Linked DNA regions of Larkinella insperata. The protein of the gene in region 1 binds, or shares a complex with, the protein of each later gene. Links are inferred from orthologs where the notes say so. Each region holds a gene or a part of one and is shown on either strand. Other genes may lie near its edges. The genes, in order: uvrA and mfd.

Region 1 (7,554 bases):
ACGGGATTGGTGGAAGCCACCCGCAGGCTATACCGGCTACCAGCTGCGGTATTGACCGGAATAACGCCCGTGAGCGTTCCGTTTCCAAACGGTCCGGCTTTGGCAGGCTGGCTTAGATTGGTGGCTTTCCCGGCCGCATCGACCAGTTGCAGGACAAATTGGTTATCCGGCGAAAACCGTCCTCCCGACGAGCTGTAGGGCACCGACACGGGCGATCCGGCGCAAATCGCCAGCCCGTTCAAATCGCCCGTCAGCACTTCCGGCAGCGCTACTTTATGGCTGTCAGCCTGGGCGCGCAGGGCCGCCGAATCCACCCGAAACGTGGTATCCCGCTGAAACATGGCCTTGTAGGCGCTATCTCTAAGGTATTTTTCGATCAAGGTATCTTTGCGGATTTCAATCAGCGTATCCAGCCTGAAGCCGGACCGCGCGGTTCGCAGACCAACGCCCGGGCCTCCAAGGCTTATGACGCCCACAATCCCTAAAATGACACCCAATACCGTAAACTTATTCATGCAACCGGGGTTTCAATTTCAAAACGTAATGCTCTTTCCACTGGAGTTGACGAACTTTGCACGACCAGTTTTTACCTACAAAGATCGTTAACTATAACGGAAAGTTAGCAGACCTAGTACAAAGTTAATCAGCCCGCATGAACGAGGAATTGATCCAGCTTCAGGTGTCCGAAATAATTCGGGAAACACGCGATACGAAAACGCTTATTCTGCATCCTACCGACGGCCGAGTGGTTCCGTACCGGGCGGGGCAGTTTCTGACGTTATTGTTTAAACACCTCGGTCACGAAGTTCGCCGTTCCTATTCCCTGAGTTCAACGCCGGGCGACGCATCGCCGGGCGTGGCTTCTGAACCGCTCAGCCTGACCATCAAACGGGTCGAAAACGGCGAAATCTCCCGCTACCTGCTCGATCACCTGGCGGTGGGCGACACCCTGACCAGTTTACCGCCCGCCGGACGGTTTACGCTGGATACCGCTCCCGACGAACAACGGGATATTGTCCTGATCGGCGCCGGCAGCGGGATTGTTCCGCTGTACGGCATTTTGAAACAGGCCCTGCGCGACGAGCCCCAAAGCCATATTACGCTGCTCTACGCCAACACCGATGAACAGAATATCATTTTTTACCGACAGCTTGAAGCCCTGCACAACGAACACGCCGAACGGTTTCAACTGATTCACTTGCTTAGCCAGCCGTCGGACGACTGGCAGAAGGCGGGCAACATCCGGCGGGGGCGGCTAAACAACTGGCTGCTTGAAAACATGCTCCCGGATCTGCTGCGCTTTGAGCGTTCCAGGGCGCAATGGTACGTGTGCGGGCCGTTTGCCTTCATGCGGATGGTGCAGGTGACGCTCGTATACGCCGGTATCCGGCTTGATGCGATCAAAAAAGAAAACTTTGTTATCGAACCCGTTACCCGGACGCCCCCGCCCGAACTCGCCAGAGACCACCGCATCCTGTTGCGGTTTCGCGGGACGGAATATGATATTGATGTTCCGGCCTATAAATCCATTCTGCAGGCGGCTCTTGACCACGGCGTTCCGTTGCCGTATAGCTGCAAAGGTGGACGGTGTTCGAGTTGCGCAGGCCGCGTACGATCGGGCGACGTGCACATGACGATCAACGACGTGCTGACGGAGCGGGACCTGCGAAATGGCTGGATACTGACCTGTACGGGGTATCCGGCTTCGGAGGGACTGATTCTGGATATCTAACCGACATCCCATTCGCTGCCGCCCAAACCGTGGGTCTGTTTTAGTTTGGCCTCCCCGAAACTTCATCACTTTATTTTCTGTTAGAATTTAGAATAAGGCTTTCACAACGTGACAGAAAACAACACCGCCCGCAACACCGGGCTTACCGACATTGAACTGACGGGCTACGAGCAGATTGAGGTATTAGGCGCCCGTGAACACAACCTGAAAAATATTGACGTTACCATTCCCCGCAATAAACTGGTGGTGGTGACGGGAATTAGCGGCAGCGGCAAATCGTCGCTGGCATTTGATACGATTTATGCCGAAGGACAGCGCCGGTACATGGAAAGCTTTTCGGCCTACGCCCGCTCGTTCATCGGCAACATGGAACGGCCCGATGTGGATAAAATCAACGGCCTGAGTCCGGTGATCTCCATTGAGCAGAAAACTACGTCCAAGAACCCCCGCTCGACGGTCGGCACGACCACCGAGATTTACGACTTTCTGCGGCTGTTGTACGCCCGCGCCGGAGAAGCGTTCTCGTACGTGACGGGCCGAAAAATGGAGCGTCAATCCCAGGATCAGATCATTGATACGATTCTGACCCACTACGCCAACAAGAAACTGACGCTGCTGGCGCCGATCGTGAAAGGCCGGAAAGGTCACTACCGCGAGTTGTTCGTGCAGATTGCCAAGCTGGGTTATACCAAAGTGCGCGTCGACGGCGTCGTGCAGGATATTGCGCCGAAGATGCAGCTCGACCGGTATAAGGTCCACGATGTTGAAATTGTGATTGACCGAATTGTTCCCAAGCCGGAAGACCGGTATCGTTTAAGTCAATCCGTGCAGACGGCATTGAAGCAGGGGAAGGGCGCCATGCAGATTCTTGATGAGAAAAACGAGCTGACGTATTTCTCCCAAAACCTGATGGACCCCGAATCCGGCATTAGCTACGACGAACCGTCACCCAACACGTTTTCGTTTAACTCGCCCTACGGTTCCTGCCCGGTTTGTAACGGCCTGGGAGTCATTGAAGAAATTACGGAAGAATCGGTCATTCCGGATAAATCGTTGAGCATCAGCCGGGGGGCCATTGCTCCGCTGGGCGAATACCGCGAACTCTGGTTTTTCCGGGAGATTGAGGTTATCCTGAAAAAATACAAGCTCAGCCTGACGACGCCGGTTGAAAAATACCCGCCCGATCTGCTGCACGCGCTGCTCTACGGAACCGAGGACGAATCCACCATGCCGTCGAAGAAGTTTCCGGGGCAGGACTATTATAATTTCAAATTCGAGGGCGTCATTACCTTCCTCAAACGCCAGCAGGAAACGGCGGATACGGGCGGGCGCTCCGACAAAATTCAGGAGTGGCTGAAGGATTTTACGGTGGTGAAAACCTGCCCGGAGTGCAACGGCGCCCGGTTGAAAAAGGAATCGCTGTACTTCCGGATCGACAACAAAAACATCTCCGAGCTGGCCCGGATGGACATTACCGAACTGTCCGCCTGGATGACGGATCTGGAAAGCCGCCTGTCGGATCGCCAGAACGTGATTGCCAAGGAAATTCTGAAAGAAATCCGCAAACGGATCGGCTTTCTGCTCGATATTGGCCTGGATTACCTCATGCTCGACCGCCCGCTGCGGACGCTTTCCGGCGGGGAAGCACAACGGATCCGGCTGGCGACGCAGATTGGCACCCAACTCGTTGGCGTTCTGTACATCATGGACGAACCCAGCATTGGACTGCACCAACGCGATAACGTGAAGCTGATCGATTCGCTGAAAAACCTGCGCGACCTGGGCAATACGGTGCTGGTGGTTGAGCACGACAAAGACATGATGCTGGAGTCGGACTTTATTCTGGACATTGGTCCGGGAGCCGGTCGACACGGCGGGCAGGTCGTTGGCGCCGGAACACCGGAGCAGTTTTTGCAAAACGGCAGCACCACGGCGGCTTACTTGAGTGGTCGCCGGGCCATCGAGGTACCGAAAGAACGCCGGAAAGGTAACGGCGGTCAGCTAATTATTAAAGGAGCAACCGGCCACAACCTCAAGAATGTAACGTTGAAGTTACCGTTGGGGCAAATGATTTGCATTACCGGCGTGTCGGGCAGTGGCAAATCGTCGCTGATTCACGAGACGTTGTTTCCCATCCTGAACAAGCATTTTTACAAGTCGAAGCGCGAAGCACTGGCGTTCAAGGCGGTGGAAGGGCTTGAGCACCTGGACAAAGTGATTGAGGTAGACCAGTCGCCGATTGGCCGCACTCCCCGTTCGAACCCGGCAACGTATACCGGCATGTTCTCCGAGATTCGCACCCTGTTTGCGGAACTCCCGGAAGCCAAAATTCGGGGCTACAAACCGGGGCGGTTTTCGTTCAACGTCAAAGGGGGCCGCTGCGAGGAATGCGAAGGAGCCGGGATGAAGAAAATTGAAATGGAGTTTTTGCCGGACGTGCACGTCATGTGCGAAACCTGCAAGGGCAAACGCTTCAACCGCGAAACGCTGGAGGTTCGTTTCAAAGGCAAATCCATCGCCGACGTGCTAGACATGACCGTTGAACAATCGCTCGAGTTTTTCACCAGCCAGCCGAAGATTCTCCGTAAAGTCCAGACGCTGAACGACGTGGGGCTGGGCTACATTACGCTCGGTCAACACGCGACGACGCTCTCGGGCGGGGAAGCGCAGCGGGTGAAGCTGGCGGAAGAACTCTCGAAGAAAGATACCGGCAAGACCCTCTACATCCTCGATGAGCCCACCACCGGACTGCATTTTCAGGATATTTCGTACCTGCTGAATGTTCTGAATAAACTGGCCGACAAAGGCAACACGGTGTTGATCATTGAACACAACCTGGATGTCATCAAGGTTTCGGACCACGTTATTGACCTGGGACCCGAAGGCGGTAATAAAGGCGGTCAGATCATTGCAGAAGGCACGCCGGAGAAAGTTGCGAAAGCCAAAGGAAGCTACACCGGCAAGTTTCTGGCTCTGGAATTAGCCGCGGACGGAAACCGTTAAAACAGTTTGGCTCCCGGCGGTTGGCGATTCAGCATAAAATTTTGCTGAATCGCCAACCGCCGGGAGCCTTTCTTATTGGCAGATGAGAAGCTTTCGAATTGGCGAGAAACCGTCTGACTCACCTTCTGCGGAATCGATTTTTGATCGCTACCAAACTGCTGATTACCAGCGCACCTGTCCGTCGCCAACCACAACCCATTTTTCAGTCACCAGCTTTTCCAGCGCAAACGGGCCACGGGCGTGCAGTTTTTGGGTTGAAATCCCGATTTCGGCCCCCAGACCAAACACCCCGCCGTCGGTGAAACGGGTGGAAGCATTGGCGTACACGGCAGCCGCGTCCACTTCCCCCAGAAAACGGTCGACAAGCGCCGAATCCCGGGAAATAATGGATTCCGAGTGGCGGGATGAATACGTCTGAATGTGCGACAGGGCTTCATCCAGACCACCAACCACTTTAACGGCGCACTTATAGTCCAGAAACTCCCGCCCAAAATCGCTCAACTGCGCCCGCTGAAGCGCCGGATACGCAACGGCCGATAAAATCTCGAACGCTTCTTCGTCCGCAAAAACCTCCACGTTCCATTTCGTAAACCCGTCGACCAGCATCGGTAAAAACTCGGCCGCAACGGCCCGGTCGACCAGAATACCGTCCAGCGAATTGCAAACCGAGGGGCGCGATACCTTCGCGTTAATTACGATGTCGCGGGCTTTTTCCAGATCGGCCGTCTGCTCCACGTAGGTATGGCAAACGCCCGCGCCGGTTTCAATGGTCGGCACCAGGGAGTTTTGCCGTACGTACTGAATCAGGGAATCCGATCCGCGCGGAATAATGATGTCGATGTACCGCGTGGCCGTCAGCAGTTCGTTGACTACAGCCCGGTCGGGCGGCATCAGCGCAACGGTGGCTGCGGGCAGGTCAAATTCGGCCAGCACCCGATGAATTAAGCCCACCAACGCCAGGTTGGAATGATGCGCTTCCTTGCCGCCTTTCAGCACACAGGCGTTGCCCGACCGCAGGCAGAGCGAAGCCACATCAAGCGTCACATTGGGCCGCGATTCGTAGATAACGCCTACGACGCCCAGCGGAACGGCCAGCTTCCGGAGTTGAAGCCCCTGTTCAATGGTTCGTTCCAGCAACACCTCGCCATTCGGATCGGGCAGTTGGGCCACCGTACGCAGGCTTTCGGCCAAATCAGCAATCCGTTTTTCATTCAGCAACAGCCGGTCCTTTTTCGGATCGTTATCCGGCATGGCATCCAGGTCTTTCTGGTTTTCCGCCAGAATAGCCGTTGTGTTTTCCAAAACCACGTCCGCCAATCGATCGAGCAAAGCGGTTTTCTGCTCGGACGACAGGCGCCGGACCGAAGCCGATGCCGACTTCGTTTCCTGAAGAAGAGGAGTTACTGTATTCATGACAATACGGTGTTTTTACAAAAGTACAATATCATTGGCATTTGCCACCTCAACATTCTGCTGGTTCAGTTGCGTTACTAAATGGGCCGACGACAAACGGGCGCGGGCAACGGCCACCGCCGAACCGGCTTCGTCGCAAATCTCAACCACCTCACCCGCAGCAAAATCGCCCTCTACTGCCCGAACGCCAACGGCCAGCAAACTGTTCCGCCGGGTCAGGGCCCGAACGGCCCCGGCATCAATCCGCAGAATCCCCGCCGTCAGGCTGCCGCTGCCGAGCCAGCGTTGCCGCGCCGAGGGCGAGCCCACCTGGGGCGCAAAGGCCGTGCCGGTTTCACCCCGCAACGCCCGTAAAATACCGTCGGGTTGTTTAAGCCCAAAAATAGCAACGCGGATGCCCATACGGGTGGCCAGTTTGGCGAAGGTCAGTTTGGAAGCCATACCGCCCAGCCCCAGGGCCGATTTCTCATCCCGGACGATGCCAAAAACAGCCTCGTCCACCTGGTTGACCGTGGGGATGATGTGCCCCTCTTCGTCCAGCAAACCGCCCACCGACGTACAGAGCATCAGCGTCGATGCGCCGAAGCCAACGGCCATGAGCGTGGCTAGTTCGTCGTTGTCGGAAAACTTCAGCTCGCGGTCGCTGACCACGTCGTTTTCGTTAGCGATGGGGATGATGCCGTTTTTCCAAAGCTCCTGCACGGTTTCTTTCAGTTGCAGAAACTGCTGCCGATCGGCAAAGTGATGGCGTTCGCAGAGCGTTTGGGCAACCGGAATGTCGTATTGCGAAAAATAACGGTTGTACACATTCAGCAGGAGCAGGTTGCCCACGGCCGCAGCGGCTTTTCGCTGAGCGATGTCGCCCCGGTATCCCTGGATCAACCCCTTTCCGGCTCCCACGGCTCCGGACGATACCAGCAAGATGTGGTACGAGTGACGCAGTTCGGCAACCTGCCGGGCAATGTCGGCAATTACGGCTTCGTTCAGCGAACCGTCCGGCATGGTAATTGATGCCGTACCGAATTTAATGACTAAGACTGACACGTTTGAATGGAAATAAAAAACATGAACCGATGTATTCCGTCCGCGATGAAGTAAAAGGAGGTGCGAAAATACGAAAGACTACGGATTTAGAGGAATTTAGCCTAAATCCGGTTGATTTCGAAACGAAGGCTCCAGGACGGCGTCGGCAAAGTGGGCTTTCTTTTGCAGGCCTTGCTTCAGCAGCTTCATGTATTCCGTGCGCGGGATCTCGATGGCGCCAAACCGCCGGACGTTGTCGTTGATGAACTGGGTGTCCAGAAGCTCAAAATATTGTTTTCGCAAGATTTCGATCAAGTGGTGAAACGCGACTTTCGACGCATTCGGAACCCGGTAAAACATCGATTCACCAAAAAAAACGGCGC
Region 2 (8,058 bases), 750 kb from region 1 along the record:
ACCCCGGCGCGCTAAAATCGAAGCGGTATTGCCAAAAATTGAAGTGAAATAAATCGCACAAGGCGGAGGGCAAGGAGGCATGGAGTTGTTTTCCAAGGTCTTTTTCCCTCCGCCCGCAGCCCAGACAGCCATGATACACGATCCGAACAATTTTATTACAGCCGGGAAACCGCTGGAAGCTGCCGCAAAAGTTATGGTGATGGTGCACGGCCGGGGGGCCTCGGCACGCGACATCCTGTCGTTGTCAGATTACATCGATGATGAGGAGTTTGCGTTTGTCGCCCCGCAGGCCAGCCAGAATTCGTGGTATCCGAATTCGTTTCTGAGTCCACTCGAGCAAAACGAACCGCACCTATCCTCGGCTTTGCAGGTGCTCACCAGCATTCGGGCCCGGCTTCAGTCCGATTACAATTTCAAACCTCCGCAGATTTTCTGGCTCGGCTTTTCGCAGGGTGCCTGTCTGGCGCTGGAGTACGTAGCCCGCAACGCCATGACTTACGGGGGCGTTTTTGGCTTGAGCGGTGGTTTGATCGGCCCGCCCGGTACACCCCGGCTTTACGAAGGCGAACTGGAGGAAACCCCGATCTTTCTGGGCTGTAGCGACATTGACCCGCATATTCCGAAGGAACGCGTTATTGAATCGGAAGGCGTATTCCGGGCAATGGGCGCGGAGGTAAAAATGAAATTATATCCAAATTTTCCGCATTCGGTCAACGAAGATGAGCTAAAGATTGTTAATCAGTTGATTGGGGGCTCGCCCAGCTCGGGTGCACCCATTCGCGAGTTGTACACCTAACGCTACCACGCCTATGAGCCAGTTTATGGTAGAATTCGATCTCCCGGCCGAAATAACCGAGGAATTTACAGTACGCATACCACTCCAGCGGTTGAAGGTGAACGAGTTGATGGAAAACGGAAAACTGATCACCTACGCCTTGTCACTCGACCGCCAGAAACTGTGGTGTGTGGTGAAAGCGCAGACTGAGTTTGAGGTGATGGAAATCGTATCCGAATTTCCACTCATCAATTTCATGGATCCAACCATTACGGAGCTGATGTTCAATAATATCGTTTCATTAAGAATGCCCCTGTTTTCGTTGAATTGACTACTTTTGCCCGGTTATTTTTTCACTTAATCATGGCAAATTTTAGATTCGTTCAATCGGACGCGGCACTGAAAGAATACGCTGATTTTAAAGTGGCCCGGATCGATGGGCAAAAAGCGCAAACGCTGCGGCAGTTCTTCGATCAAATTTCCCGCGAACTTCGGTTTCCCGATTACTTTGAGTTCGATCTGGAGTCACTCGATGAAGCCTTAAACGATCTGGAATGGCTTCCAGCCGATAAAATTGCACTGTACATTATGCACACCGATGCCTTTTTATCCCAGGAAAAAAGCGAAGCCCGGAAAGGCGAACTGCTGAATATTCTGGACGTTGCAGCCGAAGACTGGAAATGGGTGGATGAGGAAGAAGGTATTGCACCGCGGGAATTAGTCATTTTATTTCAACCCAGCAACTCGTTAACAACTCTTCTCAATAAAGAGGGATTTGTTTACGACGACGTCGCTTAGTTTTTGCAACAAAAGCCGTCAACGTACGGTTAAGCTGTTGCTTTTTGCCGCATGGAAATTAGCTCCGTGCGGCTTTTGGTATTTACTATTTTTATGAAGGTAGCCGATTTAATTACGCTTTATACCGAAGATAGCTTCATCAAAATCATTGGTGAACAATTTCGCCAGCCCTACACCGCAGATCCCGCTCGCATTCAGCTGAAAGGCATTGTTGGCAGTCTGGATGCCGTACTGGCTGCGTCTGTTTACCGCATGCATCCTTCCACGTTTTTGTTTGTTCTGAGCGACCGGGAGGAAGCTTCTTATTTTTTCAACGATTTACAGAATTTATTGGGGGAAGAAGTCCTGTTTTTCCCCATGTCTTATAAAAAGCCGTATCAGTACGAGGAGGTTGAAAATGCCAATGTGCTAATGCGGGCGGAAGTACTGAACAAGTTAAACTCCGACGCCAAACCCAACGTCATCGTGGTGACGTATCCGGAAGCGTTATCGGAGAAAGTAATCAATAAACGGTCGTTGCGGGCCAATACGCTGTCCGTCAAAGTTGGCGATAAAATCGACGCTAATTTCGTCAACGAACTGCTCAACAGCTACGATTTTGAAAAGACCGATTTCGTGTATGAAGCCGGGCAGTTTTCAATTCGGGGGGGAATTATTGATGTTTTTTCGTTTGCCAGCGAGTTTCCGTATCGCATTGAGCTATTCGGTGACGAAATCGAGAGCATTCGGTTGTTCAATCCCGAAAGCCAGCTTTCCACCGATCCGGTTGATCAGATTAGTATCATCCCGAACATCGAAAATAAGCTCATTCACGAGACGCGGGAGCCGTTTCTGGAGTTTTTCTCAAATACCGCAACGCTTTGGTTTAAAGACGTGGAGCTGACGCTTGAAATCATCGAGAAGAACTTTGAGAAAGCCGAACAAAGTCTGGCCAGCCTGGTCGGCGGCAAAGGCGGTATTCAGATCGTCTCGGACCCCAATGTGCTGTTTGAAACCCGCCGGGGCCTGCTGAATCAGATTAAAACCTTCCGGACGGTTGAGTTTGGCCGACGGTTTTACTTTAAATCCGAGAACCGGCTTACGTATTCCTCGAAGGTTCAACCGTCGTTCAACAAAGATTTCAAGCGCCTGGTCGATAACTTATCGGAGAATCAGTCGAAAGGATATACTAATATCATTGCGGCCGAATCCTACAAACAGCAGGAGCGGCTCAAAACCATCTTCGATGAGCTGGATCCATTCCTCAAATTTCAGCCGCTGAATATTTCGCTGAAGGAAGGATTCATCGACGAACAGACGAAAGTGGTCTGTTACACCGATCACCAGATTTTTGACCGCTACTACAAATACCGTGTGCGGGATAAGTTTTCGAAATCGAAGGCCCTGACGCTGCGCGAGTTGAAAACACTGCAACCCGGCGATTTTGTGACCCACGTTGATCACGGAATCGGGCGGTTTGCGGGGCTGGAAAAAGTGGACGTGGGCGGCCGCGAACAGGAGGCCATTCGGTTGATCTACCGCGACAACGATATTCTGCTGGTCAGCATTCATAGCTTGCACAAGATTGCCAAATACACCGGCAAAGAAGGCACCCCGCCGGTGATGAGCAAACTCGGATCGCAGGAGTGGGACCTGAAAAAATCAAGGGTCAAGAAGCAGGTCAAGGACATTGCCAAAGAGTTGATTTCACTCTACGCCAAGCGCCGACAAGCCCCGGGATTTGCGTTTTCGCAGGACAGCTTTCTGCAGGCCGAACTCGAATCTTCGTTTATCTACGAGGATACGCCCGATCAGGCCAAGGCAACGGCCGACGTGAAAGCCGACATGGAACAGTCGCACCCGATGGACCGGCTGGTTTGCGGAGACGTTGGTTTTGGAAAAACGGAAGTGGCCGTTCGGGCGGCTTTCAAAGCCGTTACCGACAACAAGCAGGTAGCGGTTCTGGTCCCAACCACCATTCTGGCCATGCAGCATTACAACACGTTCCGGGAGCGGCTGGCCGATTTTCCGGTTAAAATAGAATACATCAACCGATTCCGGACAACGGCGCAGATTAAGGAAACCCTGAAACGGGTGGCTTCGGGCGAGACGGGTATCCTGATCGGTACGCACCGGATTGTTAATAAAGACATCAAGTTCAAGGACTTAGGCTTGCTTATCATTGACGAAGAGCAAAAATTTGGTGTTAAGACGAAGGATCGGCTTAAGGAAATGCGGGTGGATGTGGATGTACTGACGCTTACGGCCACGCCTATTCCACGAACGTTGCATTTCTCGTTGATGGGTGCCCGTGATCTGTCGGTGATTGCAACACCCCCGCCGAACCGACAACCCGTTACAACGGAAGTGCATACGTTCAGCGAAACCGTTGTCCGTGATGCTGTTAGCTACGAAGTCCGGCGGGGCGGACAGGTGTTTTTTGTGCACAACCGCGTCAGTGACATTGAGTCAATTGCCAATTTGATCATGCGGCTGGTTCCCGACGCCCGGGTGTCGGTCGCACACGGTCAGATGGAAGGCGAACGGCTGGAACGGGTCATGACCAAATTCATCGAAGGAGAATCGGACGTGCTGGTTTCTACCAACATTATTGAGTCGGGTCTGGACATTCCGAACGCCAACACGATCATCATTAATCAAGCCCATATGTTTGGTCTGTCGGACCTGCACCAGATGCGCGGTCGGGTAGGGCGGTCGAACAAGAAAGCGTTTTGTTACCTGATGACTCCGCCGGTTTCGGTGATTACCTCCGACGCCCGCAAGCGTCTACAAACCCTCGAGGACTTCTCGGAGCTGGGCGAAGGCTTCAAAATTGCCATGCGTGACCTCGACATCCGGGGAGCGGGGAACCTGCTGGGCGCCGAGCAAAGCGGTTTTGTGAACGATCTTGGTTTTGAGATGTACCACAAGATTCTGGATGAAGCCGTTCAGGAATTGAAAGAAACCGAGTTTAAAAACCTCTTCATGCCGAATGAGGACAGCATGAAAACACTGCTACCGGACACGCTGATCGAAACGGATTTGCAGGTTTTGATTCCGGAGAGGTACGTCGCTAATATCTCCGAGCGTTTGTCGTTATATAATCAGTTGGATAACATTCAGAATCAGGCGGAATTGGAAAGCTTCCAGCGTTCGGTGGTTGACCGGTTCGGGCCGATGCCGGAAGAGGTGGTTAATCTTATCAAACTGGTCACAGTTCGCTGGAAAGCAGAACGGTTACAGTTCGAAAAATTAACCCTTAAGAATAATATCATGAAGGGTACCTTCGTTTCTTCTGGGAATGACGATTTCTTCAACTCCGGGCAGTTTGGCAAAGTAATTGATTATGTCAAGAACAATTCAACAACCTGCTCATTAAAAGACTATAAAGGAAAGCTGATTTTCACGCAACGAGACGTAAGTTCAGTCGATCAGATGAACGATGTGCTGAGCCGGATGGTGGAGTGATCGCCGGAAATTATGCATTGGCTGTGCGTTACCGTGAAAGTTTGCCTGACATACTGTAATTTTGAACTTTTATTAGTTACCAAATCGCAATGAATCGAACAAAACCGTTACGTTCAATGATCTACCTGCTGGCTTTTGCCGCGGTATTAGGTGCGTGTAAGTCCAAGCACCCGACTAGCGTGAAGCCGGGTAAGCAAAGTACAGCCACCGGTATTGATTATAATAAAGAGAATGGATTTCAGGTAGCGAAGTACAGAGGACAGACGGCGGGCCCGAACCTGGTGTTCATCGAAGGAGGACGTTTCACGATGGGTGCGCTGGAAGAAGATGTGATGAACTCGCGCGACAACCGCGAACGGACCGTCAGTATCCAGTCGTTCTACATGGACGAAACCGAAATTGCTAACATTCACTACCTCGAGTACCTGGATGCGATTCAGCGCGATTCATCCGAAGAAGTTTACACCCGGGCACTGCCGGATACCAACGTCTGGAAGAACCCGCTTTCGTACAATGACCCTTACGTAACCCAATACCTGCGTTTCCCCGGCTTCCGGTATTATCCAGTAGTGGGTGTATCGTGGGAACAAGCCGTCGACTACTCGACCTGGCGGACGGATGCTGTTAATGCAAACATGGCGAAAAACGGCTCTCCGGGAACCAAGAAGAAAGGCTTTTCACTAAAACGGAAGAAGAAAGAGGAAACTGCTCCGGCTGGTGAAGCGGAGCAACCCGCCGTTGCCAAGAATTCGCAGACTACTCCCGCGATGGAAAGCGGCAACATTCTGCCGAATTACCGTCTGCCATCTGAAGCCGAGTGGGAATACGCAGCGAAGGCCATGATTGGTACGCAGTACATCGACGAAAACCAGTCAAACCAACGCATTTATCCGTGGGACGGTTCTTCGATCCGGAATGCGAAAAAAGGCCGGAAACAAGGTCAGATGCTGGCCAACTTCAAACGGGGCCGTGGTGACTACGCCGGTATCGCCGGTAAATCGAACGATGCCGCGATCATTACCGCAGAAATTTACACGTATCCCCCGAATGATTTCGGGCTGTATAACATGGCCGGAAACGTAAACGAGTGGGTATATGATGTATACCGTCCGCTGTCGTACCAGGATATGAATGACCTGAACCCGTTACGTCGGGATGGTTACCTGGATGAAGAGAAAAACTACGATACGAAAAACGGCAACTCCATCATCAACGATAAACTACGGGTTTACAAAGGGGGTTCGTGGGCTGATGTAGCCTATTGGTTAGCCCCCGGTACCCGCCGGTTTATGGCGCAGGATTCAGCAACGGCCACAATTGGTTTCCGTTGTGCGATGATTGCCGGAGGACGGAACAAATAAGCTCCCGTTTACCGGGATTTTGGCGGCCACTCGACTATCGGGTGGCCGCTGCTGTTATAATGCCAACAGACTGGCTGTTTGAGGCCAATAAAGCGGCCGTACAGGCTTCTAACGTGGCTCCGGTAGTCAGAACATCGTCTACCAGTAAAATGCGCTTGTTGGTCACTAAATCGGGGTCGCTAATCTGGAAGACATTACTAACGTTCTCCCAGCGCCCCATGCGGTCTTTACCGGTCTGGCTGATGGTATTACGGTTTCGGGTCAGAATCCGGTCGCTCCACGGAATGTCCAGTGCTTGGGAAAGCCCCTGAGCGATCCAGTCACTTTGGTTGTAGCCCCGCTGACGGAGCTTGGCAGGGTGGAGGGGCACTCCGACAATGAGGTCGATGTGGTCATTTAGGTGAATGTCGGTTTTTAGCTGATTACCATACCAGCGTCCCAGCAAATTACCGACCTCTTTGTTACCACGGTATTTCAGCGCATGAATAAGTCGTTGTGTTTTCCCGCGTTTCGTAAAATAGAGGTAAGCATACACAAACTCAACCGGCACTTTTCCGGCGAACTTGGTTTGCCCATCAATGAGGGCTTCTCCGCGGTGCTGGCCGGTTTCCGGGAGTTGAAGCCGACAGGCCGTGCAAATGATTTCCTCGCTTTGTTGCAAGCTGTCTTGACACAACAAACACGGGTTTGGATAGAACAGATTCAGCAAATCCTGAAATCCGCTGACAATAAGTTTTCCGATCATTTTCACGAACTTAGTTAGCAGAAAATGTTTTAATGCAACAACACTGGCAGTCGTTGCATCTTTCGTTTGTTGTGACGGACGTAAGTGAAGAAAGTCATAAAAATGAGTCAAAACCTTGATAACACCTTACTAGAAATATGATTACCCAGGAAATTGAACAGGAGTGGGAGCAGGTGCTGGATTACCTGGAAAAAGCGGTTGGCAAACGCCCGGCGGACCTAAACAGCGTGTTGTTTCTAATCGGTATGCAGGAGCTTGGACGAGGCACGCAAACGTTTACCAAGGAACAGAAACAGGATCTGATGCACATTGCCATTTGTAAAGTACTGAGTTATTCCGGCTACTATGAACTGGTTGGTACCGATCAGGATGGCTGGCCTCATTGGCATTTAGTGCAGAAGGTTCCGCACATTGACTTGCTCAGTCAGGAGAGTTTTCTGAAAGCCCACGTTGTCCGGTATTTCAATGACTACCTCGATGCTTCTGAAAAAAGCGAAGCCGGCCCATCGGATAAAATTGTGTAACGATCTTCTTCGTTATCAAGAGGAAGTTAGGGGCTAAATTCTTATCTTGAAGTAAGATTTAGGTTCGTGATTATCAGAGCAGTGCCAACCCTATAAGAACACACCCATGCAGATGCAAGATTCCATTCAAACGCTGCTGCTGCGTATTGAAGAATACAGGAAAAAGTTTTACATCAATCAGATTGCTAAAGGCGCCATTTTTTTCATTGCGTTCACGTTGTCGATCTACCTCCTCATGAACACGGCCGAGTTTTTTGGCCGGTTTAGTTCGCCCGTACGTGGAGTTCTGTTTTTCGGGTCGCTGACGGTGATGGCGGTCGCCTTGTATTACTGGGTCATCAATCCACTTATTCACCTATACGGTTTGGGTAAGTCGCTCAGTCAGGAAGAAGCGGCTCAGCAAATCGG

The links.
Region 2: the proteins of uvrA (region 1) and mfd are in contact, whole or in part, in a crystal structure (PDB 4DFC), measured with the Escherichia coli proteins. The link is inferred for Larkinella insperata from one-to-one orthologs.

What each region holds. Positions count from the first base shown.
Region 1 is NZ_CP110973.1:1,273,051-1,280,604, forward strand. Bases 1,447-4,935 are described here. They hold uvrA (excinuclease ABC subunit UvrA), read left to right. Parts: upstream 1,447-1,840; coding sequence 1,841-4,735; downstream 4,736-4,935. Other genes in these bases: OQ371_RS05145 (ferredoxin--NADP reductase), read left to right, coding at 1,447-1,732; OQ371_RS05155 (glutamate-5-semialdehyde dehydrogenase), read right to left, coding at 4,898-4,935. In the rest of the region: OQ371_RS05140 (hypothetical protein), read right to left, coding at 1-515; more of OQ371_RS05145, read left to right, coding at 653-1,446; more of OQ371_RS05155, read right to left, coding at 4,936-6,148; proB (glutamate 5-kinase), read right to left, coding at 6,164-7,192; aat (leucyl/phenylalanyl-tRNA--protein transferase), read right to left, coding at 7,289-7,554. UniProt on the Escherichia coli protein: The UvrABC repair system catalyzes the recognition and processing of DNA lesions. UvrA is an ATPase and a DNA-binding protein. A damage recognition complex composed of 2 UvrA and 2 UvrB subunits scans DNA for abnormalities.
Region 2 is NZ_CP110973.1:2,026,108-2,034,165, forward strand. Bases 1,228-5,220 are described here. They hold mfd (transcription-repair coupling factor), read left to right. Parts: upstream 1,228-1,624; coding sequence 1,625-5,020; downstream 5,021-5,220. Other genes in these bases: OQ371_RS08250 (barstar family protein), read left to right, coding at 1,228-1,573; OQ371_RS08260 (SUMF1/EgtB/PvdO family nonheme iron enzyme), read left to right, coding at 5,137-5,220. Also shown: OQ371_RS08235 (ring-cleaving dioxygenase), read left to right, coding at 1-52; OQ371_RS08240 (alpha/beta hydrolase), read left to right, coding at 131-796; OQ371_RS08245 (muconolactone Delta-isomerase family protein), read left to right, coding at 810-1,106; more of OQ371_RS08250, read left to right, coding at 1,139-1,227; more of OQ371_RS08260, read left to right, coding at 5,221-6,381; OQ371_RS08265 (ComF family protein), read right to left, coding at 6,416-7,126; OQ371_RS08270 (hypothetical protein), read left to right, coding at 7,264-7,650; OQ371_RS08275 (coiled-coil domain-containing protein), read left to right, coding at 7,757-8,058. UniProt on the Escherichia coli protein: Couples transcription and DNA repair by recognizing RNA polymerase (RNAP) stalled at DNA lesions. Mediates ATP-dependent release of RNAP and its truncated transcript from the DNA, and recruitment of nucleotide excision repair machinery to the damaged site.